One region of the Dactylosporangium sp. NPDC000555 genome, then DNA from elsewhere that is predicted to be linked to it. Evidence: riboswitches for the same ligand, from Rfam matches in the RefSeq annotation. Region 1 holds a riboswitch; each other region holds the start of a gene.
The links. A riboswitch is a leader RNA that binds a small molecule or an ion and turns the genes downstream of it on or off. The one in region 1 is predicted to bind cyclic di-AMP.
Positions count from the first base shown of each region.

Region 2: it holds a riboswitch for cyclic di-AMP, as region 1 does, so the genes downstream of both, ABT297_RS18290 (C39 family peptidase) here and ABT297_RS26320 (hypothetical protein) in region 1, are expected to answer to the same signal.
Region 3: it holds a riboswitch for cyclic di-AMP, as region 1 does, so the genes downstream of both, ABT297_RS15860 (coiled-coil domain-containing protein) here and ABT297_RS26320 (hypothetical protein) in region 1, are expected to answer to the same signal.
Region 4: it holds a riboswitch for cyclic di-AMP, as region 1 does, so the genes downstream of both, ABT297_RS35445 (C39 family peptidase) here and ABT297_RS26320 (hypothetical protein) in region 1, are expected to answer to the same signal.

Region 1 covers NZ_JBEPDB010000049.1:25,959-33,685, reverse strand. Annotated here, with positions in the region: gene ABT297_RS26335 (MBL fold metallo-hydrolase) at 39-1,106, opposite strand; gene gap (type I glyceraldehyde-3-phosphate dehydrogenase) at 1,232-2,233, opposite strand; gene ABT297_RS26325 (GlxA family transcriptional regulator) at 2,350-3,315, opposite strand; gene ABT297_RS26320 (hypothetical protein) at 3,498-4,319, opposite strand; cyclic di-AMP (ydaO/yuaA leader) riboswitch at 4,623-4,766, opposite strand; gene ABT297_RS26315 (MarR family winged helix-turn-helix transcriptional regulator) at 4,989-5,495, opposite strand; gene icmF (fused isobutyryl-CoA mutase/GTPase IcmF) at 5,564-7,727, shown strand, end outside.
Region 2 covers NZ_JBEPDB010000027.1:12,299-20,025, forward strand. Annotated here, with positions in the region: gene recQ (DNA helicase RecQ) at 1-298, shown strand, start outside; gene asnB (asparagine synthase (glutamine-hydrolyzing)) at 331-2,253, opposite strand; gene ABT297_RS18285 (transglycosylase domain-containing protein) at 2,470-4,602, shown strand; gene ABT297_RS18290 (C39 family peptidase) at 4,663-5,541, opposite strand; cyclic di-AMP (ydaO/yuaA leader) riboswitch at 5,571-5,717, opposite strand; gene ABT297_RS18295 (hypothetical protein) at 5,916-7,013, shown strand; gene ABT297_RS18300 (L,D-transpeptidase) at 7,133-7,727, shown strand, end outside.
Region 3 covers NZ_JBEPDB010000021.1:40,040-47,766, reverse strand. Annotated here, with positions in the region: gene ABT297_RS15885 (FAD-dependent monooxygenase) at 1-977, opposite strand, end outside; gene ABT297_RS15880 (TetR/AcrR family transcriptional regulator C-terminal domain-containing protein) at 1,102-1,998, shown strand; gene ABT297_RS15875 (VOC family protein) at 2,091-2,474, shown strand; gene ABT297_RS15870 (hypothetical protein) at 2,500-3,609, opposite strand; gene ABT297_RS15865 (SigE family RNA polymerase sigma factor) at 3,606-4,124, opposite strand; cyclic di-AMP (ydaO/yuaA leader) riboswitch at 4,350-4,496, shown strand; gene ABT297_RS15860 (coiled-coil domain-containing protein) at 4,506-5,528, shown strand; gene ABT297_RS15855 (App1 family protein phosphatidate phosphatase) at 5,584-6,648, opposite strand; gene ABT297_RS15850 (hypothetical protein) at 6,866-7,585, shown strand; gene ABT297_RS15845 (AAA family ATPase) at 7,575-7,727, opposite strand, start outside.
Region 4 covers NZ_JBEPDB010000087.1:22,489-30,215, forward strand. Annotated here, with positions in the region: gene ABT297_RS35440 (SLAC1 family transporter) at 1-931, shown strand, start outside; gene ABT297_RS35445 (C39 family peptidase) at 984-1,745, opposite strand; cyclic di-AMP (ydaO/yuaA leader) riboswitch at 2,153-2,291, opposite strand; gene ABT297_RS35450 (MFS transporter) at 2,533-4,149, shown strand; gene ABT297_RS35455 (S1C family serine protease) at 4,236-5,372, opposite strand; gene ABT297_RS35460 (AAA family ATPase) at 5,532-7,727, shown strand, end outside.

The DNA.
Region 1 (7,727 bases):
TCGTGGGCGGCGACGGTTCGGCCGGCTGTGCGGCGCGGTCAGGCGGTACGGAACCGCCGGACCGGGCCGTCCGGGGACGGGTCGCGCTCGGCGTGCAGGCGGCCCTGCGAGACCAGAAGCTCGAGGTGGGCGGCGGTCTCGCAGACGGCCAGCATCCGGTTGAACAGGTCGAGGTCGTCGAAGCGGCGCTCGCGGCGGGTCCACGGCAGCCGCGCCGCGATCTCCAGCCCGGTCTCCGCGCCTCGGGCGACCGCCTTCTCGGTCTGCTCCAGGCGGGCGCCGTGGTGCTCGACCAGCTCGTCGACGCGGCGGTGCACGCTCGGGGCCGCCGGGCCGTGCGCGGGCAGCAACAGCGCGTCGGGCCGGGAGCGGACCAGTGCCAGCGAACCCAGGTAGTCGCGCAGCGGATTGGGTGCGATGGCGACGTCGAAGCCGATCGACGGGGTGATCCCGGGCAGCACGTGGTCGCCGGCGAACAGCACGCCCGCGGCCTCGTCGTGAAACACCACGTGACCGTTGGTGTGGCCGGGCGTCGGCAGCACCGTGAGGGCCCGCCCGGCGACCTGGAGCGTCTCCTGGCCGTCGAACCAGTCGTCGGGGGCCTCCCACAGCCCCCGCTGGTCCGGCGGCGCATCGGCCGGCATGTGGGCGGCGATCTCCCGCACGAGGTCCTGCGCGCCCATCTGCGCGAGGGTGCGCAGCTGCCCCTCGAGCGCCGGACGGCTGGGGTCGTGCGCGTGCTCGATCGTCGCGCGCTCGCCGGCGCCGAGGCTGATCCGGGTGCCGAACTCGCGGCGCAGGGCGACCGCCTGCGTGTAGTGGTCGCGGTGCACGTGCGTGACGAGGAACCGGCGGATGTCCGCCGGTGCGTGGCCCAGCCCGTCGAGGGCGCCGACCAGCCGGGCCCGCGACTCGGGGACGGCCCACCCGGCGTCGATGAGGACGAGACCGTCGGCGGCGGCGAGCGCGTACACGTTGACCGCCCGCAGGCCGTCCAGCGGCAGCGGCAACGGGATCCGGTGTACGCCGGGCGCCTCCTCGAAGGCCCCGGGCTCGGTCCAGGCGGCGCTCAGCACGTCACCGCGCGGGCCGTCGCCTTTGTGCACCTCGTCGGGGCCTCCAGTGGCATCTCCGCAGAGTAGCCCAGGCGGCCGTGGGGGAGCGCGTCGACCACCCCGGCCGGGCGTGATGGGCGACCGGGTGGCGACCTGCGTCGCCGGGCTATCGCGGGTCAGCCGGCCGCGAGCAGCTCGAGGGTGTCGACGACCCGGTTGGAGAAGCCCCACTCGTTGTCGTACCAGGCGACGACCTTCACGTGCCGGCCGTCGACGAGGGTGAGCGCGGCGTCGAAGACCGAGGACGCGGGATCGCCGACGATGTCGCTCGACACGATCGGATCGGTGGCGTACTCCAGGATGCCCGCGAGTGGCCCGTCCGCCGCCGTTCGGTAGGCGGCCAGCACCTCGTCGCGCGTCACCGCGCGCTCGACGGTCGCGTTGAGCTCCACGAGCGAGCCGACGGGCACGGGCACGCGGATGGAGTCGCCGGAGAGCTTGCCGGCCAGGCGCGGCAGCACGAGCCCGATCGCCTTGGCGGCGCCGGTCGTGGTGGGCGCGATGTTGACACCGGCGGCGCGGGCGCGGCGCAGGTCGCGGTGCGGGCCGTCCTGCAGGTTCTGCTCCTGGGTGTAGGCGTGCACGGTCGTCATGAAGCCGTGCTCGATGCCGGCCAGCTCGTCGAGCACGGCGGCGAGCGGCGCGAGCGCGTTCGTCGTGCACGAGGCGTTCGAGACGATCGTGTGCGCGGCCGGGTCGTACGCGCCGGTGTTGACGCCGTAGGCGAGCGTGACGTCGGCGCCGGCCGACGGGGCGCCCACGAGCACGCGCCTCGCGCCGGCGTCCAGGTGCGCGCGGGCCGCGTCGGCGGCGGTGAACCGGCCGGTCGCCTCCAGTACGAGTTCGACACCGAGCTCGGCCCACGGCAGCTTCGCGGGCTCCCGCTCGGCGAGCACCCGGATGCGGCGGCCGTCGACGACGAGCGCGTCGTCGTCGACCAGGACGGGACGGCCGAGCCGGCCGAGGGTGCTGTCGTAGCGCAACAGGTGGGCGAGGGTCTCGGGGCTGGCGAGGTCGTTGACGGCGACGACGTCGAGGTCGCTGCCGCGCTCGAGGAGCGCGCGCAGCACGCTGCGGCCGATGCGGCCGAATCCGTTGACGGCGATGCGGGTGGTCATCCTGATGGCGTCCTTTCGTTCGCCCTCGATGCTCGTCCGCGGCCGCGCGCGCCGACAGGCGGTGCCGCGCCAGGCCGCGCAAGGATCGCGCCAGGCTCGTCACCGGCCCGATCCGGTCAGGACGCGCGTGGCACCGGCCGGGCGAACGTGCGCCGGTACTCGCTCGGCGAGGTGCCGAGGATGCGCTGGAAGTGCAGCCGCAGGTTGGCGCCGGTGCCGAGCCCGACCTGGGCGGCGATCTGCTCGACGCCGAGGTCGCTGCGCTCGAGCAGCTCGCGGGCCCGGTCGACGCGGGCGCGGAGGATCCACTGGGTTGGCGTGTAACCGGTCTCCTCGACGAAGCGGCGCGAGAACGTGCGCGCCGAGACGTTGGCGTTACGGGCGAGGTCGCCCAGCGCGAGGGGCTCGCCGAGCCGTTCGAGGGCCCACTGGCGGGTGGCGACGAAGTGCTCGCCGGCGGCCTCGGGCACGCTGCGGGGAATGTACTGCACCTGGCCGCCGCTGCGGTACGGCGCGGCGACGAGGCGCCGGGCGACGCGGTTGGCGAGGGCCACGCCGTGGTCGCGGCGCACGAGGTGCAGACAGAGGTCGATGCCGCTGGCGGCGCCGGCCGACGTGAGCACCTCGCCCTCGTCGACGAAGAGCACGTCCTCGTCGACGCGGATCCCGGGGTGCCGGCGGGCGAGCTCGTGCGTGTAATGCCAGTGCGTCGTCGCGCGCTTGCCGTCGAGCAGTCCGGTCGCGGCGAGCGCGAAGGCGCCGGTCGAGATGGCCGCGAGCCGCACCCCTCGGCCGTGCGCGGCGCGCAGGGCGGCGACGACCTCGGCGGGCGGGTGCTCCCGGTCGGGGTGCCGGTAGCCGGGGATGAAGATCGTGTCGGCGGCGGCGAAGGCGTCGAGCCCCTCGGCCACGTGGTAGGAGAGGCCGTCGCCCCCGGCGACGAGGCCCGGGGCGGCGCCGCACACGTGCACCGCGTAGGGCATGCTCGGGCGGTTGGTGAACACCTGGGCCGGGATGCCCACATCGAGCGGCTTCGCCCCGTCGAGCACCAGCACGACCACGCGGTGGTTCCGCTCGGCCATCCCGCCCCCTTCCGTCGCCCGTGCAGCCTCGCACCGCCGGCCGCGGGCCGACAGTGGCGAGATTGCCATGTACCGCAAGTTTCCCGCCATCCGCGGGGAACTTCCGTGCGGCCGGGAGGAGGAAGAGCGCGCCGAGCCTGCGGCTGCGGCGCCCCGCCGGGCGCCGCAGCCGGCGGCTCGCACTATGCGACGGCGATCACGATCTGCTCGGCGAGGGTCTGCCACTTGGCGTAGGCGTCCGGGAACGCCGACACCTGTACCGTCTGCGCCGCCACGGTGACCGGCATCTGCTCCCAGCCGGAGACCTTCATCAGCGCCGCGTAGAAGCGGCGCGCGGACTCGGCCGGATCCATCAGCTGGGTGACGCTGCCCCAGCTCGGCCGCTGCTGGAACAGGCCGACCGAGTCGTGGTCGTTCCCGACGCCCTCGTTGGGCACGTTGAGCGAGGCCGGCACGTTGGGGTTCGCGAGGTTGCGCAGATGGCTTTCCTGCAAGGCGGTCGCGATCGCCACCACGAAGGCGCGGTGCGGCAGGTCCAGTTGCTGCCCGGCCCGGATGATCGCGACGGCGTTGTTCATCTCGGTCTGGTTCAGCCCGCCGATGGGAGCGTGGACCGTCGGCGACGACGCGGCCGGCTGCGGTGCCGCCGCCGTGCTCTTCGCCGGTGACGGAGGGTTCTGTGCCGGTGACTGCTGCGGTTGCGTGCCGGCCGGGGACGACGGCTGCCGGCCGGGCTCGTCGCCCCGGCGCGCGTCGCGACGGGACGCGCGGTTCTCGGCGTCCGCCACCCGCTCGGGGTCGTTCTGATACGCGGTTTCGGCCTGCGCCATGGTGTTGTCCGGTGTGGTGCCCGGTGACAGGAACAGCACACCGATCGCCGCGAACGCGACGACCCCGGCCGAGTACAGGCCGATCCTCGGGCGGGCCGCCGAGTGGCGGCCGCGGCGGTAGCGTCGCAGGTGACGGAGGCCGCGCCGGCGCGGCTCGGTCTCATCGGCCGGCATGGGACGACCTCACGGCGGGTGGGCGGTGTTGCTTGCGGTGCTTCACGAAAACCTCGACAGATGTGGTGAGAACGCGGCTGCTGCTGGATTGCGGACGCGGCGCCGGTGGTCCGGGCCGGCACGGACCCAGGGCACGGGCCATCGACCGTCCACAGGGGATGGTTGAGGTGGGGTGCCTGGTGTGCCGGTGCGGCCGGTGCGCGCGCCGGGAACGGTTACCGGACCGGACGATGCCCTTGTTGTGCCGGCCGGCCTGCGGGGCCGCGGGTCGAGGTGTGACGCCATGCGAGGGTGTGCACGCGATGCTCCTTCCGATACCGCCTACCGGGTTAGCTGACGGATTCGGGCGGGAGGATCGCCCTACCTCACGGCGCGTGGCCGCTCGGATTCACCCCAGTTACGCTTGGTTCCCCGGTTCGTGCGAGCACGACTCAGCGGGTCCGCCGCGGTGTCACCCTCCACAGTGACAGCCGACGCAGCGAACGTCATGACCATAACGGCTGCGTAAACGTAGGTGAACCCCCTGAGGGGAACTGACAAGGTGCGCGTGGCGGCATGGCGTTCTGCAGCGTGTCGCGAACGTTTTGCCTGGTGGCGGGTGCCGTACCGGCTGGGCGACGGATGGATTCGGCGCGGCGGGGACGACGGCCGCGTCCTCGCCCGGCCGCTTCAGAAGTCGCCGGCGTTGCGGCGCAGCTCCGTGATCACCTCGATGAGCGAGCCGTCGGTCGCCGGTGACAGCCAGGGTGCGGCGAAGACCTCGGCGTTGAGCTCGGCCGTCGCGGCCTCGGCGAGCTCGCGCCCCGCGTCGAGCAGTTCGACGATCGTCGAGCGGCGGTCGGCCGGGTGCGGGGTGCGCCGCACGAGCCCGGCGGCCTCGAGGCGGTCGACGGCGTTGGTGACGCTGGTCGGGTGCACCTGGAGCCGCTCGCCGATGAGGGCCATGGGCAGCGAGGCCTTGCGGCTGAAGTGCAGCAGCATCAGCACCTCGTATCGGGCGAAGGTCACGCCGTGGGGCTTGAGCACCGCCTCGACGCGGGCGAGCGCGATCTGGTGGGCGCGCATGAGGGACGTGACCGCGGCCATGCCGTCGGCGGCGTGTGCCCAGCCGTGCTCGGCCCACAGCCGGCGTGCCTCGGCGATGGGGTCGAGGGGAAGGCCGCTGTTGGTCGACACGAACGTCATGATAGCGGTCCGGCGGGCTGTGTGGACGTCAGATAGTTGGACACCCTACTATCTAGCCCATGAGTCTCCACGTGCCGGCCAATCCCGTCCGCTTCGTCACTGCGGCGAGCCTCTTCGACGGCCATGACGCAGCCATCAACGTCATGCGCCGGCTGCTGCAGGCCCAGGGCGCCGAGGTGATTCATCTCGGGCACGACCGCAGCGTCGAGGAGGTCGTCACCGCGGCGGTGCAGGAGGACGTGCAGGGCGTGGCCATCTCGTCGTACCAGGGCGGCCACGTCGAGTACTTCGAGTACCTCGTCGACCGGCTCGCCGAGCGCGGCGCCGGGCACGTGCGGGTCTACGGCGGTGGCGGCGGCGTGATCGTGCCGGAGGAGATCGCCGCCCTGGGCGAGCGCGGTGTGCGCATCTTCAGTCCGCAGGAGGGCCAGCGGCTGGGCCTGCCCGGCATGATCAACGTGCTGATCCGCGAGTGCGACACCGAACCGGTGCGCGGCCCGGTCGACGTGGCGGCGCTGCTGGCCGGCGACGAGACGGCCCTGGCCAGGGCGATCACCACGCTGCAGGCGGGCGCCGACCCGGACCTGGCCGCCGCGGTGGGGGAGGCGGCCCGCCGCAGCGCCGTGCCGGTGCTCGGCATCACCGGCACGGGCGGCTCCGGCAAGTCGTCGCTGACCGACGAGCTGGTCCGGCGGCTGCGCCGCGACTGCGAGGACAAGCTGCGGGTCGCCGTGATCGCCATCGACCCGACCCGGCGGCGCGGCGGCGGGGCACTGCTCGGCGACCGCATCCGGATGAACAGCATCGCGCCCGGGGTGGTCTACTTCCGGTCGCTGGCGACCCGCGTGCAGGACGGCACCGTTCCCGCGAACCTGGCCGACGTCGTCGCCGCGTGCCAGGCTGCCGGCAACGACCTCGTCATCGTCGAGACGCCCGGCATCGGCCAGGGCGACGCGGCCATCACCGGCTACTCGAACGTCTCGCTGTACGTCATGACGCCCGACTTCGGCGCCGCCAGCCAGCTCGAGAAGATCGACATGCTCGACCTGGCCGACGTCGTGGCGATCAACAAGTTCGAGCGCCGTGGCGGCGAGGACGCGCGGCGCGACGTCGCCCGGCAGCTGGTGCGCAACCGCGAACAGTTCGGCACGCCATGGGATGACATGCCGGTCTTCGGCACGAGCGCCGCCCGCTTCGGCGACGACGGGGTGACCGCGCTGTACCACCACCTTAAGGAACTGCTGTCCGGGCACGGGTTCCCCAGCTTCCCGGGCGTGCTGACCCCCGTCGCCGGGCGGGTGTCGACCGGGCTGACGTCGGCGCTGCCCAAGGGCCGGGAGCGATACCTGTCGGAGGTCGCCGAAGCGGTGCGCGGCTACCACGCGACCACCGCAGCGCAGGCCGCCGTCGCCCGGCGCCGCCAGCACCTCACCACCGCCCGAGACCTGCTGCCCGGCGAGGAGGCCGTCGCACGGCTGCTGGAGGCGACGGAGCGGGAGCTTTCCGGCGACGTCCGCGAACTGCTCGACGCGTGGCCGGCGACCCGCGAGGCGTACCGCGGCGACGAGTTCGTCTACAAGGTCCGGGACACGGAGATCCGCAGCCCCCTGACCCGCCAGACCCTCTCCGGCAGCCGCATCCCGCGCGTCGCGCTGCCCCGCGACGGCGACGACGGCGAGCTGGTCCGGTTCCTGCGCGCGGAGAACCTGCCCGGCGCGTTTCCGTTCACCGCCGGGGTCTTCCCGCTCAAGCGCACCGGCGAGGCACCGGCCCGCATGTTCGCGGGGGAGGGCGACGCCTTCCGCACCAACCAGCGGTTCCACCTGCTCAGCGCCGGCCAGCCGGCGACGCGGCTGTCGACGGCCTTCGACTCGGTGACCCTGTATGGCCGCGACCCCGACCGGCGCCCCGACATCTACGGCAAGGTCGGCACCTCCGGAGTCTCGATCGCCACCCTCGACGACATGCGCGAGCTGTACGCCGGCTTCGACCTGTGCGACCCGAAGACGTCGGTCTCCATGACGATCAACGGGCCGGCGCCGACGATCCTGGCGATGTTCCTCAACGCCGCGATCGACCAGCAGACCGCGGAGTTCACGGCCAAGCACGGGCGGGAGCCGGACGCGGACGAGGCGGCGACGATCCGGGCGCGGACCGTGTCCACCGTGCGCGGCACCGTCCAGGCCGACATCCTCAAGGAGGACCAGGGCCAGAACACCTGCA
Region 2 (7,727 bases), on a different contig from region 1:
CACCGCGGCCGCCGACCTCCCCGCCGAGGCGACCCCGGTCTTCGAACATCTCCGCGCGTGGCGCGCCGCCACGGCGAAGGCCCAGTCCGTCCCCGCCTACGTCATCTTCCACGACGCGACGCTGCGCCAGATCGCCGCCGAACGCCCCGGCACCCTGTCCGAGCTGTCGACCGTCAACGGCGTGGGCGAGAACAAGCTGGCCAAGTTCGGCCAGCAGATCCTCGACGCCCTGGCCGAACTCGACCCGTCCCCCGACGCCACCCACGACACCCCCGAACCCCCGGACGACGAGCCGTAACCGGCCCGCTGCCGGGCGCGCAGCGGGGCGGGTCAGCCGGTGACCACCGGGCGGGCGGCGGTTTCGGGCAGGGGCACGGTGATCGAGCCGTCGACGAAGATGCCGTACCACAGGCAGAACGACAGCAGGATCCACAGCTTCCGGGCGTGGTCGGCCTCGCCTCGTTCGTGGTCGTTGAGCAGGGTGTGGGCGTAGTCCAGGTCGATCAGCCCGCCGGCGCCCGACGTGGACAGGACGTGGTGTGCCCACTCGGCCAGGTCCGTGCGCAGCCAGCGGCGGGCCGGGGTCGGGAAGCCCAGTTTCGGGCGGTCCGTGATGAAGTCCGGGACGATGCCCTCCATCGCGCGGCGCAGGGCGTACTTGGTGGTGCGGCCCCGGCCGGGCACCTTCAGATGGGCGGGCAGGCGCGACAGCACGTCGAAGACGCGCCGGTCCAGGAACGGCACGCGCAGCTCCAGGGAGTGGGCCATCGACATGCGGTCGGCCTTGGTGAGGATGTCGCCGGTCAGCCACGTGTTGATGTCGATGTGCTGCATCGTGGCCACCGGGTCGAGGCCGGCCGCCTCGGCGTAGAGGGCCGCGGTCACGTGCGGGTGCCCGACGCCGGCGGCGTCGCCGCGCAGGATGCGGGCCTTCTCGTCGTCGGTGAGGATGCGGGCGTTGCCGAAGTACCGCAGCTCCATCGGCGTCGTCGCGCGCTGCAGATAGCTCTTGCCCCGCAGGCCGTCCGGCAGGTGGCGGGCCAGCGCCCGCAGGCCGCGCTGCAGCGGCTCGCCGAGACGGGCGACCGGGGCCAGCGAGCGGGGCTCGCGGTAGATGGTGTAGCCGCCGGCCAGCTCGTCCGCGCCCTCGCCGGACAGCACGACGGTGACGTGTTCGGACGCGGTGCGGGCCAGGAAGTACAGGGGCACGATCGACGGGTCGGCGACCGGGTCGCCGAGGTGCCAGATGATGCGGGGCAGCGCCTCCATGACCTGCTCGGGGCGCACGATGGTCGGGATGAGCTCGACGCCGAGGTGGCGGGCCGAGCGCTCGGCGATCTCGATCTCGGAGAACGCGGTGGACGTGTCGAAGCCGGCGGTGAAGGCGCGCAGCCGCGGATGGTGCTCGGCGGCCAGCGCGACGATCGCGGTCGAGTCGATGCCGCTGGACAGGAACGCGCCGACCGGCACGTCCGCGCGCATGTGGGCGCGGACGCTGTCGCGCAGCGCGGCGCGCAGCTCGCCCACCACGGCCGCCTCGTTCGCCGCCGGGTCGGGGCGGAAGGTGGGCCGCGCGTAGCGGCGGATCGTCGACACGCCGGCGAACTTGCGGGTGAGCAGGCCGCCGGCGGGCAGCCGGGCCACGTCGCTGTGCAGCGTGTACGGCTCCGGCACGTACTGCATCGTGAGGTACAGCGACAGGGCGGTCCGGTCCAGCTCGGCCTTGGCGTGCTCGAGCAGCGGCGGCTTCTCGCTGGACAGCCACAGCCCCTCGGGGGTCTCGAGGTAGTACAGCGGCTTGATCCCGAAGGGATCGCGCGCGGCGTACACGATCTCGGTCGCGTCGTCCCACAGCGCGAACGCGAACATCCCGCGCAGCCGGTCGAGGGCGGCCTCCCCCCAGTGGTGGAAGGCCGCGGCGAGCACCTCGGAGTCGCCGTCGGTGGCGAAGACGGCGCCGTGGGCGCGGGTCAGCTCCTCGCGCAGCTCCTTGTAGTTGTAGATCTCGCCGTTGAAGACGAGCGTCCAGCGGCCCGCCTCGGGGCCGGCCGGCGGGTACCGCAGTGGCTGCCGGCTGCCCTGCCGATCGATAATCGCGAGGCGCTTGAAGCCGGCCGCGGTGCCGGCCCCGATCCGCTCCAGGGCCATGTCGTCGGGGCCCCGATGGTCCAGCAGCGCGAGCTGCCGTTCCATGGCGCCGAGAAGTTCCGGGGAGATGATGGCGTTTCCGGTGTACATCAGGAAGCCGCACATAGCGTCGTTTCCCTTCGGTCGAACGGCCACGATTCGCCGCGCCATCCAGCCGATCAGAGGCCGCGCACCGGGGCGGACCGTTGTGCGGGCGCCCATCCGATCGCTCGCCCACGCCGGCACCCGGGTGATGTTCCGGCCGCGGCGGTTAGGGGTGGATCGTGCGGGGTAGCCGCGCGCCGCCAAGCGAACCGCCCACAGTCGTCGGGAGACCGGAACATGCGCCGACACCGCCAGCGAGCGAAGCGACAACGCCCACGTACGAAGCTCGCCCGCGTGCTGCTCGGCATGCTGCGGCTGGCGTTGAGCGGGGTGCTGGCGGGCCTGGTGGTCGCGGCCGCGGCGCTGCCGCTGGCGCTCGCCGGCGGCGGGATGGCGAAGGCGGCCGGCGACACATGGGAGAACCTGCCGACCAACCTGGCCACGCCGCGGCCCGCGGAGACGACCTACGTGTACGCCAGCGACGCCAAGACGCTGATCACCACGTTCTACGACGAGAACCGCCGCGACGTGCAGCTGGACCAGGTCGCGAAGACGCTGCAGCAGGCCGTCGTCGCCGCCGAGGACGCCCGCTTCTACGAGCACCGCGGCGTCGACGCGCGGGGCGTGCTGCGCGCGTTCGTCTCCAACAGCCGCGGCGGGGCGCAGCAGGGCGCCTCGACACTGACCATGCAGTACGTCCGCAACGTGCTCAAGAACGACGCGAGCCTCACCCCGCAGCAGCACCTGGAGGCGCTCGCCGACTCCCCGGCGCGCAAGCTGCGCGAGATGCGCTACGCCGGGGCGCTGGAGAAGCGGATGAGCAAGGCCGAGATCCTGCGGCGGTACCTCAACATCGCCTACTTCGGCTCCGGCGCCTACGGCATCTACGCCGCCAGCCAGACGTACTTCGGCAAGGTCCCGGCCGAGCTCACGCTCCCGGAGGCGGCGACGCTGGCCGGCCTGCTGCAGTCCCCGGACGCGGACAACCCGCTCACCGGCGACCGCGAGACGGCCCTGAAGCGGCGCGCGTACACGCTCGAGTCGATGGCGAAGATGCACGTGATCACGCCGGCGGAGGCGACCGCGGCGAAGGGCACGCAGCTGAAGCTAACCGAGCGCCGGCTGCCCAACGACTGCACGTCGGTGGCGCGGGAGCACAACGACTGGGGCTTCTTCTGCGACTACTTCCGCCAGTGGTGGAACAGCCAGCCCGAGTTCGGCGTGACGGCGATGGACCGCGACGAGAAGCTGCGCACCGGCGGCTACACGGTGGTCACCTCGCTGGACCCGAACGTGCAGGCGACCGCGCTCGCCCAGTCGCTGGGCGTCTACGGCTACGGCAGCGCGCGTTCGGTGCCGCTCGCCGTGGTCCAGCCCGGCAGCGGCCGGGTGCTGGCGATGGCTGTCAACCGCCACTTCAGCCTCGTGGCCAACCCGCCGGAGCACCCGCAGTACCCCAACACCGTCAATCAGCTCATCTCGGGCGGCTCCGGCGTGGACGGCTACCAGGCCGGCTCGACGTTCAAGATGTTCACGATGCTCGCCGCGCTGGAGGCCGGCCTGCCGCTGAGCACCCAGTTCAACGCGCCGGCCCGGATCGTGACCAACTGGCCGGGCAGCGCCGCGGCCAGCTGCGGCGGGCACTGGTGCCCGGCCAACGACAGCCCGAGCTGGATGGACGGCCCACGCACGATGTGGAACGGGTTCGGCCGCTCGGTCAACACCTACTTCGTGTGGCTGGAGCAGCGCATCGGCGCGCAGCGCGTGGTGGAGATGGCGCAGCGGCTCGGCATCGTGTTCCGCGGCGACCTGGACATCTCGCTGGCGGCGAAGGCGGAAGGCTGGGGCTCGTTCACCCTCGGTACCGCCCTGACCACCCCGCTGGACCTCGCCAACGCCTACGCGGCCGTCGCCGCCGGCGGGTTGTACTGCCAGCCGCTGCCGGTGCTGTCGATCACGGACCCGGACGGCCGGGCGGTCGACGCCGCCGGTCCGAAGTGCAAGCAGGCGGTCGACCCCGACGTGGCGGCCGCGGCCACCGACGCGGCGCGGTGCCCGGTCGGCAAGGGCTCGTCGTACGGCAGGTGCGACGGCGGCACGGCCGAGGCCGTGTCCGGCATCCTGAGCGGGCGGCCGGTCGCGGGCAAGACGGGAAGCTCGGAGAACAACGCGACCGAGACGTTCGTGGGGTTCACGCCGCAGCTCGCGGCGGCCGGCATCGCGGTGAACGTGGACAACCCGAACGACTACGTCGGCGGCGGGGTCTCCAGCTCGGTCAACGGGGCCGTGGCGCAGACCATGGCGGTGACGCTGCACGGCCAGCCGGTGCAGGCCTTCCCGGCCCCGAGCCGGACACGCGCACTGGGCTGACGGGGCCGATCCGGCGCGCCGCCCGCGGTGGACGGCGCGCCGGATCGGGGAGGGCCGGGATCAGGCCGAGTAGCCGCGCTGGGCGATCCAGTCGGCCATCTTGTCCAGGGACAGCATGTACGAGCCGGCACCCTGGGCGTCGGCCGGATCCGCGATCTTCACGGTCTGGCCGCCGTCGCGGTACCCGACGATCGTCAGGTAGTGCCCGCCGGGGTAGGAGTGGCCGTGCCCGGCGTCGTCCACCGTGGACCCGGCGATGTTGGCGACCACCGCGTACCCGTGGCTGATCGCGTTGAGCACCGATGCCTTGAGCTGGTCGACGTCGGCCTGGGTGGCCGTCTGCCCGGTGATGAAGTGCGACTTGTAGAAGGACGTCCCGGTGTACGAGTTGAGCGCCCGGGTGGTGTCGTCGGCCGAGTTGGTGCCGTTGACGGTGGTGCCGAGGTGCTGCGCGACCTGGGACTGCGACGCGAAGATCCCCCGCGCGGTGAGGGCGATGCGCGTGGCGGCCGGGCCGCAGAAGTAGTAGTTCTCCTGCCAGGCGAACTGGTAGGAGAGCTCCTTCTGCTGCGGGGGTGCGGTGGTGGTGGCCGCCGACGGCGACGGCGGCGCGGTGGTGGTGGCCGCGGCGGTGGTCCCGGCGCCGGCCTGTGCGGCGGCGGTCGGCTTGGCCGCGCCCGCCTTGGGTGTGCTCGCCGCGCCGGGCACCGCCTGGTCGCGCTGCTGCTCGCGGGCGGCCGGGGCGCCGTCGACGGTGACCGTGGATTCGGCGCCGGTCAGGGTCTGGGCGCCGGCGGCGCTGGCCGGTGTCGAGGACTGCTGCAGGGCGGCGACGCCGATGCCGGCCGCGGCGGCCAGGCCCGCCGCGGCGGCCAGGACGCGGATGCGCCGAAGCGGGGAGGTCCGTCCCGAGTGGCGAGGCTTGTAGAGGTACGTCACGGGTACCTCGGTTCGTGGGGCAACACGCGAGCTCCTTCCGGTGCCGCCTACCGGGTTAGCTGACGGGTTCGGACGGGAAGCTCGCCCTTCCGGGGGCCGTGGGGCCCCGCGGATTCACCCCGGGTGGTGCATGGTTCCCCGGCTCGTGCGCGCGCACGACTCAGCGGATCCGCAGCGGGGTCACCCGAGTGGGTGAACGGAGGCCACAGCGGATTCGGAAACCGTAAACACGCCGGTCAGAGGCCGTTTCACCCCCCGCCGATTCGGCCACTGGGCGCGGCGCCGCCGTGACGGGCGACCGGGCGCACACGGCCCTGGCGCCGTTTCTCATCCCCAAAATCACCCTCGCGCGACACCGGTCCTAGTCTCGCCGGATGCTCGCCGGTGATGACGAAAACCCGCAGCTCAGCGACGTGGCCGAACACGGCCGGCGCCATCTGCGGTCTCGCCGCGGCCGTCATGCCGCATACCTCCGCAACCTCGTGCCCGAACCCGAGCGCCTGCTCGCGTCCGGGCCGGTACGCGTGCTCGCCTCCGGGTCCGCACGCGTGCTCGCCTCCGGACCGGCCCGGGCGCTCGCCGCCGGGTCCGCTCGTGTGCTCGCCTCCGGGCCGGCCCGCACGCTCGCCGCCGGGTCCGCTCGCGCGTATGCGGCCGGGCGCACGCGCCTGCTCGCATCCGGTCCCGGGCGCTTCGCCGCGGCCATGCCGGCGGGGGCGCGCCGCACCGCCGTGGCCGCGACGATCGTCGCCGTGGCGGCGTTCGGGCTGGCCCCGGCGCTGACGTCCTCGGACCCTCCGGCCGCATCGGGCGTGAGCCTGAACGCACAGGAGGAGGCCGGCGCGGCCCAGGCCGAGGCGCCGCGCGACGACGAGCGCGCGGGGCGCTCGTCGGGACGCTCGAAGGGCACCGACCCCAAGGCCGGCGACCCGAAGGCTGCCCCGAAGGCCGCTGACCCCAAGGCCACCGGACAGGGGTCCACCGGCAAGAAGGCCACCGGCCAGGGTGGCACGCCACCGGCGGCCGCGCCGTCGCCGACCAGGCTGGCGCCCGTCGGCGGGCTGAGCCAGGCCGAGATGGACAACGCGGTCGCGATCGTCGACGTGGCCAAGCGGGAGAACCTGCCCAAGCGCGCCGTCGTCGTGGCGCTCGCCACCGCCCTGCAGGAGAGCCACCTGCGCAACCTGGCCAACCCCAACCTGCCGCAGTCACTGCACCAGCCGAACGAGGGCGTCGGATACGACTACGACTCGGTCGGACTGTTCCAGCAGCGGCCGAACTGGGGCACGGTCGAGGAGCTGATGAACCCGCACGAGTCGGCCCGCCGGTTCTACGCGGCGCTGCTGGCGATCCCGGGCTGGGGCGACTACGCGGTCACGGTCGCGGCGCAGATGGTGCAGCGCTCGGCCTTCCCGAACGCCTACGCGAAGTGGGAGGGGCTGGCGACGCGGATCGCCGACGCCACCATGTAACGCCGGGCGACTAAAGCCGGGCGACGATCCGGTATCGCACCCGTTGTCACTCGTTTGCCGGCCCGGCCTCGCCCGGGTCGGCACGACGATGCCCCCATGTGCAGACAACGGCAGAGAACATGAGGCGCCCAGGCCGGTCCGTCACCGCGCTGCTCATCCTCGCGGTGACGGCACAGCCGGCGCTGTCCGGGTGCGACCTCTTGTCGCATCGCAAACACACGGCGACGAAGTCCACCGCACCACCGACGGTGCCGGTGGGACTCTCCCTCACGCCGGCGGCGGGCGACGCCGCGGTGCCGATCAGCGCCGAGATCGGCACCAAGGTCAAGGACGGGCGGGTCACCGACGTGTCCCTCCTCGACGCGACCGGTCAGAAGATCTCCGGCGCTTCGCGGGCGGACGGGTCGTCCTGGGTGCCCGACACCGCACTGCGCTACGGCGCCACGTATACGGCGAAGGTGACCGCCATCGGCGCCGACGGCAAGCCGGTGACCAGACAGACGACCTTCACCACGGCGGCGAAGCCGACCGGTCCGTCGATCAACACGGACCTGAACGTCATCAACGGCGGGACCTACGGCGTCGCGATGCCGATCGTCGTGGAGTTCGCCACCGAGGTGCCGCCGGAGAACCGGGCCGCCGTGCAACAGCGGCTGTTCGTGACGAGCGACCCGCCCCAGCCCGGGGTGTGGCACTGGTTCAACGGCAAGCAGG
Region 3 (7,727 bases), on a different contig from region 1:
TAGGCCGCGAAGGCCGTCTCCACCGGGCCTGCGGCGGCCAGTTCGCCGGCCAGCACGTACGCCCCGACCAGGCTCATGCTCGTGCCGAGACCAGCCAGCGGCGAACCGCAATAGCCGGCGTCGCCGAGCAGCACCACCCGCCCGCGCGACCAGCGATCGACGCGCACCTGACAGATCGAGTCGAAGTAGAGATCCGGGGCGTCCGGCATGGCCGCGAGCAGGGCGGGCACCCGCCAGCCGACGCCGGCCATCCGCTCGGCGAGGACCTGCTGCTGCTCCACACGGCCGAGGCGGTGGTAACGGTCCGCGGCGGTGAAGCTCAGGCCGGCCTTGGCCGTCCCGCCGCGCTCCGGCCGCAGGCTGGCGACCCGGCCGCCGGGGGCGTTGAACATGAGGAACCAATGGTCGAGGTCGCCGGGGTCGGGCACGGTGAAGTACGCCCCGTAGCCACCGAGGTGGCTGACGAAGTCCCGCTCGGGGCCGAACGCCAGAGCGCGCACCCCGGAGTGCACGCCGTCCGCGCCGACCACGATGTCGAACCGCTCGGCGCCGCCCTCGGCGAAGGTCACGTCCACCCCGCCGAGGTCCTGGCTCAGCGCCACGATGCGATCGCCGAACCGGTAGGTGCTGGTGGCCGCGGTCGCCTCGTAGAGGACCCGGCTCAGGTCGCCGCGAGCGATCTCGATCTCCGCGACGATGCCCTCGCCGCCGAAGAGCTCGGCGGGCATCTCGGCCAGCCGGCGTCCGGTCGCGTCGACCAGCGCCACTCCGCGCTCGTCCACCCGGTTCGCCAGCACCGCGGGCATCAGGCCCATCTGCTCCACCACGCCGCGCGCGACGCCGCGGATGTCCACCGCCTGGCCGCCCGGGCGCGGACCCGTGGCCCGTTCCACGATGGTCACCTCGGCCCCGGCTCGGTTCAGCCAGAACGCCAGGGCTGGTCCGGCGATGCCGCCGCCGGAGATCAGAACGCGCATGTCTTCCTCCTTGCGTACTCCGTACATTGATGTACTAGCCAAGGTATTGGGCCGTATTGAGGCTGGCAAATTGCACTAGTACAGTCGCCGATGAGGCAGCGGGCGTACTAGGACGGAGATAGTGATGGGCGAGGCGGTGCCGCCGTACCGGCGGATCGCGGCTGAGGTGCGCCGGCGGATCGAGGCGGGAGAGCTACGCCCGGGCGACCGGGTGCCGTCCGCCCGTGCGATCACCGAGGAGTGGGGCGTCGCGATCGCCACCGCCACCAAGGCACATGCCGCGCTGCGCGAGGAAGGACTGACCGTCGCGCGTCCCGGTGTCGGTACGGTCGTCGCCGGGCCGGCGCCGCGTCGCGACCACGAGCTGACCCACGAGCGGATCGTCACGACCGCCATCGCGATCGCCGACGCGGACGGTCTGGCCGAACTTTCCATGCGCCGGATCGCCGTCACCCTCGGGGTGGCCACGATGTCGCTCTACCGGCACGTACCCAGTCGCGACGACCTGACGTTGGCGATGATCGATGCGGCCTTCGGCGACCTGCGGTTGCCACCCCGGCTCCCCGGTGGATGGCGAGCCGGCCTGGAGCTGTGCGCCCGCCGGCAGTGGGCACTGTTCAAGCGGCACCCGTGGCTCGGCCCGTCGATGTCGCTGACCCGGCCGCAGCCAGCCCCCAACGCGCTGCGGCTCACCGAGTGGGTCATCGCCGCGTTCGACGGCACGTCCGTCCCGCTCGATCAGCGGATGTACATCCAGATCCTGCTGTTCAGCTTCGTCCGGGGCGCGGCAAGCGCGCTGGAGCCGGAGGCCGAGGCGATGCGGGAAAGCGGCCTGACCGCAGACCAGTGGATGGACTCCCAGGCAGCCGCCATGAACCGGCTGAACATCACCGGCGGAATGCCGAACATCCAGCAGCTGACTACCGCCGACTTCGACTTCGACCTGGACAAGCTGTTCGAGTTCGGCCTGGCCCGGCTGCTGGACGGGATCGACCTCTTCGTCCGGGCACACGCCGAGTAGCCCGGACGACCGTGTCCGGCCTGCCTCGGCGGCCACCGACTTCACCTTGCGTACCAGTGGTCCGCCCACTGGCAAGGGCGGACTATTGGGGTATGGCCGTCCAACTGAACCACACCATCGTGTCGGTCCACGACAAGCAGGAGTCGGCGGAGTTCTTCGCCGAGATCCTGGGGCTCGACAAGCCGGCGCCCTTCGGCCCGTTCTTGACCGTGCAGGTCGACAACGACGTCTCCCTCGACTTCGCCGACGACCTCGGGCCGGTCCATCCGCAGCACTACGCGTTTCTGGTCAGCGAGAGCGAGTTCGACGTGGTCTTCGGTCGAATCCGCGCACGCGGCCTGTCGTACTGGGCCGACCCGGGCCAGCGCCGGCCGGGCGAGATCAACACCCGCGACGGCGGTCGAGGCGTCTACTGGCAGGACCCTAGCGGGCACTTCCTCGAGATCCTCACGCGTCCGTACGGCAGCGGAAACTGAACGCTGACGCCGACCGCCGGCCCGGTCACGGATTCGGCAGGGGGTTGTCCGGCCACGCTGCCGGATCGTCGCCGCCCAGCCACTGCAGGGTCGCGGCGAGTTCGCGCACGGCCGATCCCTTGTAGGAGCCTTCGGCGACCATCGACAGTGTCGTGCCGCCGCCCATCCCGATCTGGATCTCCAGGATCGGGCGGCCGCCGTCGCCGGGGTGCTCGAGAACCCGGGCCGGGCGGCCGCCGAGCGTCTCGTTGGCCGCCGCGGTGGCTGGGCCGTCGCCGCGCTCCGTGGTGAATTTGACGTACGAGGCGCCGATCGCGATGGTCGTCGCGGTACTGCGGGACGGCCCGCCGAAGAACGTCATGCCACACGAGTCCGCCTTGGTGCCGGCGGGTACCGACGGCAGGCGGAAGGGCACGGCGCAGCGGTACGTGCGGTCGACGCGCACGCTGTTCGCCACCGCGAGCGCCGCGGCCTCGTCGAGCTGGCCGTACACCTGCAGCCAGAGGCCGTTGGCGAGGCGCCAGCGCAGCGTGCCGTCGCCGGACCGGGAATCGTGCGCGAACGTGCCGGAGCGGCCGTTGACGACGACGGACCGCTGCGCTCCGGTGAGCGGCTCGAAGTCGGTGGTACCACGGGAAAGCCGGACGGTCAGCATCGACCCACCCTGGATCATCACCCACTCACCGTCGGCGGAAGTGTGGTACTGCACGACGGAGGCGGGGAACGGCAGGGCGTCCATGCCGAGATGCACCAGCCACGGGCGGCCGACCTGGGCAGGGTCGCTCAGCGCGCTCGGCGGCCCGTCGGCGGGCGGCAGGAGCGGCGGCGCCGTCATCTTCGGCGGCGCGGCGGCGGTCGTGGACTTCGCACTGGGCGCGGGCGACGGTGCGGCGATCGTCGCGGGTGGCGCCGCCGGCATGCCGTCCGCGGTGGTGGGCAGCAGCGCGGCGGTCAGAGCGATGGCGGTACCGGCGACGGCGACGGAGAACGCCGTACCCGCCACGATCGCCACCCGGCGGCGCCTGCGGTGGCGGATGCCGCCCGCCCTCGCCGCGGCCAGCAGCCGCTCCACGTGCACGTCGTCGTCGGCGACCCGCGCCAGCGCCTCGGTGACCACCCGGTCGAGTCCCGTCACGACTTCCCTCCGTTGAGGGTCAGGCCGACCGAGCCGGCGCCGGATTCTTCCTTCGCCAGCCGGGTGCGTAGCGTGTCCAGGGCGCGTTTCACCTGGCTGCGTACGGTCTCCCGGCTGCAGTTGAGCAGTGCCGCGATCGCCGCGTCGTCGAGGTCCTCGTAGTAGCGCAGTACCACGGCGGCACGCTGTTTCGGTGGCAGCGCGCGGATCAGCCGCCACGTCGCGTCGCGCTCGGCGGCCTCCGCGCCCAGGTCACGAAGGCCGGGCACATCCTGCGGCTCGGCCACCGCGACCTCCCGGTTGGACGCCAGCCGCCACCGGGAGATGGCGGCGTTGACGAGCATCCGGCGCAGGTACGGCTCCGGCGGGTCGGCCGTGATCCGATCCCAGCGCACGAACGCCCGGGCGAGCACCTCCTGCACAAGGTCCTCGCCCTGGTGCCGGTCGCCGGTGAGCAGGCGTCCCAGCCGCACCAGCGCGGCGCCGCGTTGCCGTACGTAGTCATCGAACTCCACGCGGAAGCCCTCCCGTCGCGCGTGCCATCATCGAACTGCACGCGGCGGCGAGCCCCGGCTGTTGCATCGCCGCACGTTCACCCGCTAGACCGTGATCTGGGTCACTATTGATCACCACGTACGAGGTTGCGGGCAGGTCCACACAAACCGCGCGGTGCGCGATTTCGGCGCCCTGGGTACAGTGACCCACGGTCACGTCCACGAGGGCACCGCCCCCGGTGCCGGGCGGGGCTGCCGCCTAATCGCCGCACCGTGGCGAGCCGGGGACCCACGGTAACGTTGGGGTGAATCCGCCCTTCCTCGGAAGGGTGGTAGGGGTCGTTCCGTCCCGAACCCGTCAGCTAACTCGGTCGGCGGCCGACGGAAGGAACAACGAACCAGATGTCACCGCGACATCCCTACCGGCGCACGTTCATCACGCTGCTGGCGGCGATCGTGCTCGGGGGGCTCGCCGTCACACCCGCCGCGGCCGAGCCCGGCGGCGACACCGGCGACGAGGGCTCCGGCGCCAACCCGACGCTCAACTCCGTCCTCGAGAACACGACCCGCAAGTGGTCCGAGGCCAATGAGCGGCTGAACGCCTCGATCAAGCGTCAGGGCGAGCTCAACGCGCAACTGCAGGCGACCGAGGCGCAGCTGGCGGTGATCCAGGATCATGTGGCCGCGATCGCCGCGGCGGCGTACCGCACCGGCCCCCTCACCACGTTCGCCGCCCTGATGGACGCGAAGACCCCGGACAGCTTCGCCGAGCGGGCCGGCTCCATCAACGAGATCGCCCACCACAACAACAACCTGCTGCACCAGGCCAAACAGCTGCGGGACGACCAGACCGCGCAGAAGAAGGCGCTCGACGGCGAGATCGCCACGCAGCAGGAGCAGAAGCGCATCATCGAGCAGCAGAAGAAGGACGCGGAGAAGGCGCTCGCGCAGGCCGGTGGGCCGAGCAGGGGCTTCATCACCGCCAACCTGCCGACCGCCGACCCGGTGCCGCGCAACGCCAACGGGTCGCTGCCCAAGGAGTCGTGCAGCGTCAAGGACCCCACGACCAGCGGCTGCCTCACGCCACGCACGCTGCACGCGATGCAGCAGGCGCAGAAGGACGGCTTCAAGCGGTTCGTGTCCTGCTACCGCCCGAGCGGGCCGTACGAGCACCCGAAGGGCCGCGCCTGCGACTTCTCGGTGCAGACCAAGCCCGGCTTCGGCGGGGTGGCCACCGGCGACGACTACACCTACGGAACCACCCTGGCGACGTACTTCGTGAAGAACGCCGACCGCCTCGGCGTCATGTACGTCATCTGGTTCAAACAGGTGTGGACGCCGACGGTCGGGTGGCACCACTACTCGGGCGTCGCCGGAGACCCCTCCAGCGACCATACGAACCACGTGCACCTCTCGATCCTGTAATCCTCACGTTCCCGGGCGGCCGGTCGACAGCGGAACGTCGACCGGCCACCGCGGCTCAGAGGATCTCCGTGTCGCGCAGGAGCCGCCACAGGCCGGCGCCGTCGGGGGCGCCCAGCCAACGCCGATCGTTGAGCGGGACCCGCTTGGAGCTGCCGGCCACCCCCGGGAACGCGCCGGCCAGCACCGCCTGGGTCGGCGAGAGGTGCCGGATCGCCACCGCGGCCACGCTGTCGGGGTGCTCGGCGGCGAACTCGGCGTAGATCTCCGGATCGTGCTGCCCGTCGTCACCGACCAGCAGCCAGCGGATGTCCGGGAACTCCTCGGCGAGGCGGGCCAGCGACGCCCGCTTGTGCGCCTGGCCGCTGCGGAAGAACCGGTCCGGCTGCGGGCCCCAGTCGGTCAGCAGCAGCGGCCCGGCCGGGTACAGGTGCCGGGAGAGGAACCGGGACAGCGTCGCGGCCACGTTCCAGGCGCCGGTCGACAGGTAGAAGACCGGCGCGCCCGGGTTGGCGTTGACCAGCCGCTCGTACAGCACCGCCATGCCCGGCACCGAGGCGCGGGCGTGCTCGTCGAGCACGAACGTGTTCCACGCGGCGAGCAGCGGGCGCGGCAGCGTGGTGACCATGACCGTGTCGTCGACGTCGGAGATGATGCCGAAGCGGGTGCCGGGGTCGATCATCCGGATCGGCGCCTCGACGGCGGCGCTGTTCTCGGTCTGCAGCGTGACGGACGCCCAGCCGGGCGCGAGGTCGGCCTCGACGACGACGTCGATGAACCCGCCGCGGTCGCAGCGCACCTCGCGGGTCTGGCCGCCGGCCTCGATGCGCACCAGGGCGTCGCTGACCGACACCGCGGTGAACGAGCGCCAGCCGCGCAGCTTCTTGAGCCGCTTGGCCGGCTTGGGGTCGATCCGGGCCAGCAGCACGCGGCCGAGCACCCGGACCCACCCGGGCCGCTCGGCGGTGGCGCAGGCGCCGTACCCGGTGTACGCGGTGACCGCGACCTTCCACCCGCGCCGGCGCAGCCGCCGCTCGAGGACGTTGTGGATCGCGTCCTCGATGCGGGCCGCGCGGTGCAGCGGCAAGGGCTCGCTGCTCGGCGTGTTCGGGATCAGCGACACGGCCCCACCCTGTCACAGCCCGCCAGGGACCGCACCCCGCCCGGGGATCAACCCTGGGTGACCACCACACGACGGTGGGATGAAACCGTCGCGAGCGACTCCGGCTTCGTGGCCGCCCGAGCCGGCCCAAACGTGAGTTGTTTTTCCTGATTGCCGCTGTTGCGCAACTTGTCCGCTCCACACTGGGTGCCAAAGCCGCACAACCTGGGAGGACAGCGTGGAACAGCACAAACTCACGATCGACATGAACGAGGCCACGGTCGGACAGCTGCGCGACCACCACTTCGCGTTGTTCGGGCTCCACGCGATCGCCACCTCGGCGAGCGGCGCGCCGACGATCTGGCTCTCCGCGCACTACCTCGACCGCCACCTCGAGCTGGCGTGGACCGAGACGTACTCGATGTTCACCGCACGGCACATGCCGCACGCGCCGAGCAGCAGGGTCGTCGTCACGCACAACTACCCGGCGCCGCTGGGCAGCGTGCTGACGGTCTCCGGGAACGACGGCGCCGGCATCGTGACCCCGGGCGGACCCGCCGGGCACATGGAGATCGACAACGTCGGCCGGGTCGACCTCAACGCCGGGCTGTGCATCCACGACACGCACGGGATGTACCAGCCGGCCGGCGTCTTCGACCTCGTCGACGTGGACCTCTTCCAGCCCGTGCCCAAGGTCGCGTTCTTCTTCTCGCCGATCCCGCACATGGCCGGCGAGATCGCCACCCGCTCGCTCGGGCCCGGCGTGCTGCTGGACTACCAGATGGCCCGCAACCGGTCGCTATCGATCGAGTACGACATCCACGAGGGCTGGAGCGTGGCGAACCGGCCGTACGCTCGGGCGATCGCCGCCAACGAGCCGCTCAGCCCGCTCCTGCTGATCCGCTCGTCGGCGCTGCAGGCCCTGGCGATGCAGCGGCAGCGCTCGACTACTCGTTGAGCACCCAGCGCACCTCGTGCGCCTCGGTCGGGTCGGGCAGCTCCCAGCGCCCGGCCAGCCGGTCGATCACCGCGGCCGGCACCCGGCGGGGACGCGCCCGGTTGCGCCGGTGCACGACGTCCGGCGGCGCCTCCACGCTCAC
Region 4 (7,727 bases), on a different contig from region 1:
GCCGAACCTGTTCGGGATGTCGTACGGCCTGGCGGGCCTGTCCGGCTGCTGGAGCTACGCCGCGCTGCTGAGGGTTGCCCCGGGCGCCGTGGCCGACGTCCTGTTCGTCATCACGGCCGTCGTGTGGCTGTTGCTTCTGGCCGCCTACGTGTCCGACGTGCCGCGGCGGCCGGGAGGCTGGCGGGCCGAGCTGAGCGATCCGGTCCAGGCCCCGTTCGTCTCGCTGGCCCCGATCGTCGGCATGCTGTTGTCGATCGGGCTGATGCCGCATGCCCCCGCCGCTGGCCGGTCGCTGTTCGGGCTGTTCGCCGCGGCCACGATCGTGCTCGCGGGCTGGCTGACCGGCCAGTGGATCATGGGCGGCCTGGATCTGGACCGGCTGCATCCCGGATACGTGCTGCCCGCCGTCGCCGGAGGGCTGATCGCCGCGATCGGCGCGGCGACGGCCGGCTGGCCGGGACTCGCCCGCGTGTTCTTCGGATTCGGTCTGGTGTCGTGGCTGCTCATCGGCTCGATCATCCTGGCCCGGCTGTACTTCCGCCCGCCGTTGCCGGCCCAGCTGCAGCCGACGCTGGCGATCGACGTCGCCCCGCCCGCGCTCGCCGGGATCGCCTATCTGGCCGTCACCCGGGGCCGGGTCGACGCCGCCGCCTTCGTGCTCGGCGGCTACACGCTGCTCACGGCCCTCGTCCAGGTGCGCCTCATCGGGGTGTACCGGCGCCTGCGCTTCACCCCCGGGTTCTGGGCGTTCGCGTTCCCTTACGCCGCCGTCGCCACGTTCACGCTGCACTGGCTCGCCTACGCGCGCCCGCCGGCGTACCAGGTCTGGGTCTGGCTGGTGCTGCTGGCGATCACCGTGTTCATCGCCGCCCTCGCGGCCGAGACGGCCACGGCGCTCGCCCGGCACCGTTTCCTGCCGCAGCCCCGCTGACGCACGGGCGGGCCGGCTCGACGAGCCGGCCCGCCCGTTTCCTTCGGGATACTCAGGCGGAGTAGCCGCGAGCCGCCATCCAGTGCGCCATGTTGCTGGTCGCCATCCAGTACGTCTTCGGGCCGAACATGCCGGACGGGTCGGCGACCTGAACGGCACGGCCGTTGTCGCGGTAGCCGACGATCGCGATGAAGTGGCCGCCCGAGAACTCGTGCCAGACGCCGACCGCGTCCGTCGCCCCGCCGACGATGTTCGCCACGATCGCGCGGTCACCGCTGATGGCCCGCACGACGTCCTCCTGCACGCGCGTGGCCTCCTCGGCCGTCGCGCGCTGCCCCGGGATCCACCGGGTCTGGTACACGTCCTTGCCCAGCACGCTGTTGAGCACCCGCGTGGTGTCGGCGGCCGAGTTGGTGCCGCTGGTCGTGGTGCCGAGCCTCCTCGCGATCTCGTCCTGGGACATGTTGACGCCGTCCGCGGTCAGCACGATGCGGGTCGAGGCCGGGCCGCAGTAGTAGTAGTTCGGCTGGAACTGGAAGTCGTACTGCAGGACCTTCTCCGCCGGCGCCTCGGGGGCCGGGCTCGTCGGCTCCGGGTTCGCCGGCGCGGCGCCGATCGCCGGCCGGTTGTTCCCGTCGGCGGCTCCCATCGCGGCGACCGCCGTGTCGTGGGCCCCGGCCGGCGTCTCGGTCTGGTTGAACACCACTGCGGTGGTGACGGCGGCCACGAGCAGGGCGGCCGAGCCCAGCACCGCCGGGTACAGGCGGTGGGTGGTGGTGCGGTGGAGCAGCGGACGAATCGATCGGTGACGCATGTGGTACTCCAAAAGCAGGCTGCCGCACGTGGTCGGCGGATCGGATGGCGACGCTGAGCCACGGCGTTCACGGCACGGACCGGCGCGAGGGCAGGCGAAGGCGGCCCGCACACGGCGATGCCGTGCCGGGCGTGCCGTCGTGCGACGGGAACGCGGAAGTGTCGTGGCTCTTTTAGAGGCGGCATCGCGGCAGCGTCAGACGCCCGCTTCGCGCGGCGACCGGGCCGCGAGCGGTGCGAGGAGGGGTCCGGAGACGGGGGTCTGACCTCAGCCGTCGAGCGCCGGGCAGCAGGGCCGGTGCGGCCTCGTGCTGCCCGATGTCCTACCGTGCGGTGGTGTCCCGCCGGGGTGCGGTGCGGGTGCCGCGGCTAGGGGGCGCGCCATGCCAGAGGTCGTACACCGTTGAAGTCTCCTTCCGATGCCGCCTACCGGGTTAGCTGACGGATTCGGGCTGGAAGTGCCCTACCGCGGGCGGTGACGCCCGCGGATTCACCCCGGGACTGCATGGGTCCCCGGCTCGTTCGCACGACTCGGCGGGTCCGCGCCGGCGCCATTTCGCAATGGCAGACGACCGGCTCGGACCGCCTGACCCTACTGGCCGGTACGGGGGTTGCCAAGCGTTCAACCGGGTCCTGCAAGTGGACGCCATTGGCGTACCTGCCAGCCGGTATGGCGGCATGCGGGTAGCCGGGCGACCCGGACGGCCGGTGGCAGCGATGTCCGGCTCATACGCGTTCAGCAACACTGGTCGGCGTCAACCCCCGGCCCGAGAAGGTTTCTCGTCACCGTGAGTTCCCGGTCTTCGACCACGCGCCCGGACGCAAAACACTCCGACTCCCCCTGGGCACCGCTGCGCTGCCGCACCTTCCGCGCGCTGTGGCTCGCCATGGCCGCCGCCAACGCCGGCATGGCGATGCAGGTCGTGGGCGCCCAGTGGCTCGCCGCCGGCGCCGGCGCGAACGGACGGCACGCGGCCGCCGACATCCTCGTCACGCTGGTACAGGCGGCGGGCATGCTGCCCATCCTGGTGCTCGGCCTGCCGGCCGGCGTGCTGGCCGACCTGGTGGACCGCAGGCGCCTGCTCATCCGGGTCCAGCTCGGCACCGCCCTCGTCGGCCTGCTGCTCGCGGCGCTGGCCATGGACGGCCGGATCCAGTCGATGACGCTGCTCTCGCTGCAGTGCGCGCTCGGTGTGGGTGCGGCCTTCACGATGCCCGCGTTCGGGTCGCTGACCCCGGAGCTGGTGGAACGCCGGCACCTGCCGCAGGCCTCGGCGCTCGGGGCGATCAGCGCCAACGTCACACGGGCCGCCGGCCCGGCGACCGCCGGTTTCCTCATCGCACGGGCCGGCGCGTCGGCCGTGTTCGCGCTGCACGCCGTGACCGTCATCGTGTTCGTCGTGGTGCTGACCGTCTGGCGTCCCGAGCGCCCGTCCGCCCCGCGCTGCACGGAGCCCTTCGGCGCGGCGCTCGGTGCGGGATGGCGATACGTTCGCAGCACGCCGGTCGTACGCCGGATTCTCGGGCACGCGCTGGTGTTCCTGCTGCCCGGCTCGGCGCTGCTGGCGCTGCTGCCGCTGCTGGCGGCCAACCGGCTCGGCCTCGGCGTCACCGGACTCGGCGTGCTGCTCGGTGCGCTCGGCGCCGGCGCGGTGGCCGGCGCGATCGTCCAGCCGCGGCTGCGCGCGCTGCCCGCCCGGGACCGCATGGCCGCCGCCGCGGGCGTGTTCCTGGCGGCGCTCGTGATCGTGGCGGTCAGCCGCGACCCGGTCACCGTCGGCGTCGTGCTGGTCGCCGCCGGCGCGGCCTGGGTGATCGCGCTGGCCTGCACCAACTCGGCGATCGAGAGCTACCTGCCCGAACACGTCCGGGCGCGCGGGCTGGCGTTCTACCAGGTCGTGCTCTTCGGCGGGCAGGGCCTCGGCGCGGTGGGCTGGGGTCTCTGCGCGCACAGCCTCGGCCTGCAGTGGGCGCTGCTGCTGGCCGCGGCCGGCCTCGGCGTCGCGGCGCTGGCCGGGCGCGGGTGGCCGCTGCACGAGCACGGCCACGACGCCGAACAACCGAGCACCGCACAGCCCGGCCCCGAGCAAACCGGCCCCGAGCAAACCAGCTCCGAACGACCCGGGCCGGAGGCGCCGAGCCGGCCGTTCGCGCTGCCGTCCTGGAGGGATCTGGTGCGCCGCCGACCGGCCCGGCCGGCCCGCCGGCCCACCACGCCGCGGTCCGACGGGCGCCCTCTGGCCCGTCCCCCGGCTCGCCTCGCGGCCCGTCCCCCGGCCCGTCTCGAGGCCCGGCAGACCCGGCCGGCGACCGCCGGCGCCGCCCCGGTCGCGATGCGCGCCGCATCGGTGGTGAGCACGCTGCTCGGGCCGGCCCGTCCACCGCCGGGTGGGCCGGCGCGCTGACGCCGGCGCGGCAGCGACCCGGACGAAAGGGCCGATGGGCCGGCTGGGAGCGCCTTCCCGGGCGTTGACCGCGGGGCCGCACGCCTTCAGCCGGCCGGGCCGACGGCCAGCGTCACCGTTGCCGCGACCGCCTGGCCGGCCTGGTCCGTCCAGGTGATCCTGACCCGGTCGCCCGGATGGTGGGTGTCGAGCACGGACGTGAGCTCGCGGGCGGAGCCGACGGGCCGGCCGTCCACCGACCGGATGATGTCGCCCGCGCCGACGCCGGCGCGCTCGGCGGGACTGCCGAAGATCACTCCGGTCACCATGACCCCGGCGACCTGGCCTTCCGCATCGGCGGCGGCGACGCCGAGCAGGGCGGTCGGGCCGATGTGGATCGTCGGCGACGCCGTGCCGGCCATGATCTGCTGTGCGACGCCCACCGCGGTGTTGCTCGGTATGGCGAACCCCGTGCCACCCGTGGCCTGGCCCTGTTCCTCGATGGACGCGGCGGTGTTGATGCCGACGAGCCGGCCGGACCGGTCGACCAGCGGGCCGCCGGAGTCCCCGGACCGGATGTCCGCGGCCACCTGGATGAGGCCGGTGAGCTGCTGCACGCCGCCGTCCGGCTCCTGAGCGGTGATCGACCGGTCCAGCGCCGTGACCGATCCGGTCACCGCGGTCGGCGTCCCGCCGGCGCCGCCAGCATTGCCCACGGCGACGACCGAGTCACCGACCGTGACCGACGAGGAGTCGGCCACCGCGAGCCGGGGCAGCCCGGTCGCGTTGGCCAGCTGGATCACGGCGATGTCGTGGGAGCGGTCGTAGCCGACGACGCTGGCGTGGTACGTCCGGCCGTTGGCGACCGCCCTGCCGGTGATCGAGGTGGCGCCCGCGACGACGTGGTTGTTGGTCAGCACCAGGCCGGTGCCGGTGAGCACGACGCCCGTACCGGCCGCGCGGGCGTTGCGCAGGCCCAGCGTGCTGTTGATGTCCACGACGCTGCGGTTCACGGACGAGATGATCGCCGCGGGGTCGCTCGGGGTAGCGCCGAATGGAGCCGGCGGAGCGGTGTTCACCCGCACGGCGACCGACGGCCGGGGGCCAGGTGGCTGGGGCCGCACGCCCGTCAACGGCCCGGCGACGCCGACCAGTGAGGCTGGGACCACCAGCAGAAGCACCAGCAGGACCACCGGCACGACGCGGCCGACGATCCAGCGCTGCGCACTGTACGGAGCTGACATCCGGGCTACCACCGCCGATCCGCCGTTGGACTGCCTACCCAGGGTCCACCGGCGGAATCGTCGCGCTCGCCCTACCATTGCGAATGGTCGCCCACGCGCACAAATCGGTGTAGGCACGATGTGACGTGTGCGTGGAGGTGTCGGATGCAGGCAGGCGGGATGCGGTCACGCATCACTCGGCTGGACGTCGACGGGCGCACGGTCATTCGCAAGGAGCCGTTGGGACCGGACGCACAGCGCCGGGTGCAGCACGAGTCGGCGATCCTGGAGCGACTGCGTGGCGTCGCGGGCGTCGCGCAACTGGTGGCGGTGCCGGCGCACGCCGAGTCGATCACGGTCGAGGACGTCGGCGACACGAGCCTGGCCGCCGTGGCGAAGCCGCTGGACGTCTGCGATCTGATCGGGCTCGCCTTGAATCTGGCCCGGGCCGTGGCGGGGATGCACCACCGCGGCGTGATACACCGGGACATCACCCCGGCGAACATCGTGATCTCCCGGGACGGCTCACCCTGCCTGGTGGACTTCACCCTGGCGACGTCGTTCGCCGAGATCCGTCCGCCGTTCACGCACCACACCGAGATCGTCGGCACGCTGGCGTACCTGGCGCCGGAGCAGACCGGGCGCACCGGCCGCTCGGTGGATCAGCGAGCCGACCTGTACGCGCTCGGCGCGACGCTGTACGAGCTGGCGACCGGCGCACCGCCGTTCGGTTCCGGCGACCCGTTGCGGCTCACGCACGACCATCTGGCGCGCGTGGCGGTGCCGCCGGCGCGGGTGAACCCGGCCGTGCCCGGGCCGCTGTCCGAGATCATCATGCATCTGCTGGAGAAGGAGCCGGACGACCGGTACCAGACCGCGGACGGCGTGCTCCACGACCTGGAGCTGCTGCGCGACGCGGAGCCGCGCGACGCGGCCGCGCTGCGGGTCGGCGCGTACGACGTTCCGCTGCGGTTGCTGCCGCCGTCGCGGCTGGTCGGGCGCGACGGCGAGGTGTCGGCGCTACGGGCGGCGTTCCGCGACGCGCTGGCGGGCCGGTGTCGCGGGGTCCTCGTCGGCGGGGCGGCGGGCGTGGGCAAGACAGCGCTGGTCGACGAGCTGCGGCCGGTGGTGACGGGCCGGGACGGCTGGTTCGTGGTGGGCAAGGTCGACCAGTACCGGCCGGACCTGGAGTTCGACGCGGTGCAGCAGGCGTTCCGCGCGCTGGGCCGGCTGTTGCTGGCCGAGCCGGAGGATGCGCTGGCCGAGGTACGCGGGCGGATCCTGATGGCGGTCGGCCCGAACGCGGGGCTGCTGAGCGCGGTGCTGCCGGAGTTCGCGGCGCTGCTCGGGGTGCCGCCCGATGCCGGGGATCCGCTGACCGCGAAGGTGCGGGTGCAGCGCGCGGTGGTGCGGGTGTTGCGTGCGGTGGCCTCGCGGCAACGCCCGATCGTGGTGTTCGTCGACGACCTGCAGTGGGCGGGGCGCACGACCCTTGGCGTCGCCGACGAGGTGCTGAGCGAGGAGCCGATCGAGGGCCTGCTGCTCGTGTGCGCCTACCGCGACGCCGACGTCGACGCGGCGCATCCGATGGCGACGCCGCTGTCGCGGTGGCGGGAGCAGCCCGGGGTACGGCAGCTGCGGCTGGACAACCTGGCCGGCCCCGATCTCGTCAGCATGGTCGCCGAGATGCTGCACGTGGATCCGTCCCGGGCGACGGGACTGGCCGCGGCGATCGGCTCGCACACCCGCGGAAACCCGTACGAGACGGTGGAGCTGCTCAACGCCCTGCGCCGCGACGGCGTGCTGGCCCTGGCGGCGGACGGGTGGCACTGGGACGAGACGGAGGTGCGCCGCCGCCTGCGCCGGTCCGAGGTGACGGGCCTGCCGCAGGCGCGGCTCGAGGACATGCCGGCGCGCTCCCGCCAGGTGGTGGAGGCGATGGCGTGTCTCGGCGGGCGGGCCGAGCTCTCCCTGCTGCAGGCCGCGACCGGCGCGACGGCGGACAGGGTGGAACAGTCGCTCGTTCCCGCGCTCGACGAGGGCCTGCTCGTGGTGGAGCCCGGGGTCCAGGAGGCGGTGCGGTTCCGGCACGACCAGACCCGCGAGATGGTCCTGCGCGCGATGGACCCGCAACGCCGGCGCGCCCTGCGGCTGTCCGTCGCGCGGCGGCTCGCCGACGTGCCGGAACTGTTCGCCGCCGCGGCGGAGCAGTACGCCGCGGCGATCGACGCGGTCGACGACCCCGCGGAGCAGCGCCGGGTCGTGGGACTGCTGCGGCGCGCCGCCGGCCAGGCCACGCTGACCGGCGACCACGCGCTGGTGGAGGCGCTGCTGACGGCCGCGCTGCTGATCGGCCCGGACGAGACGGCCACGCTC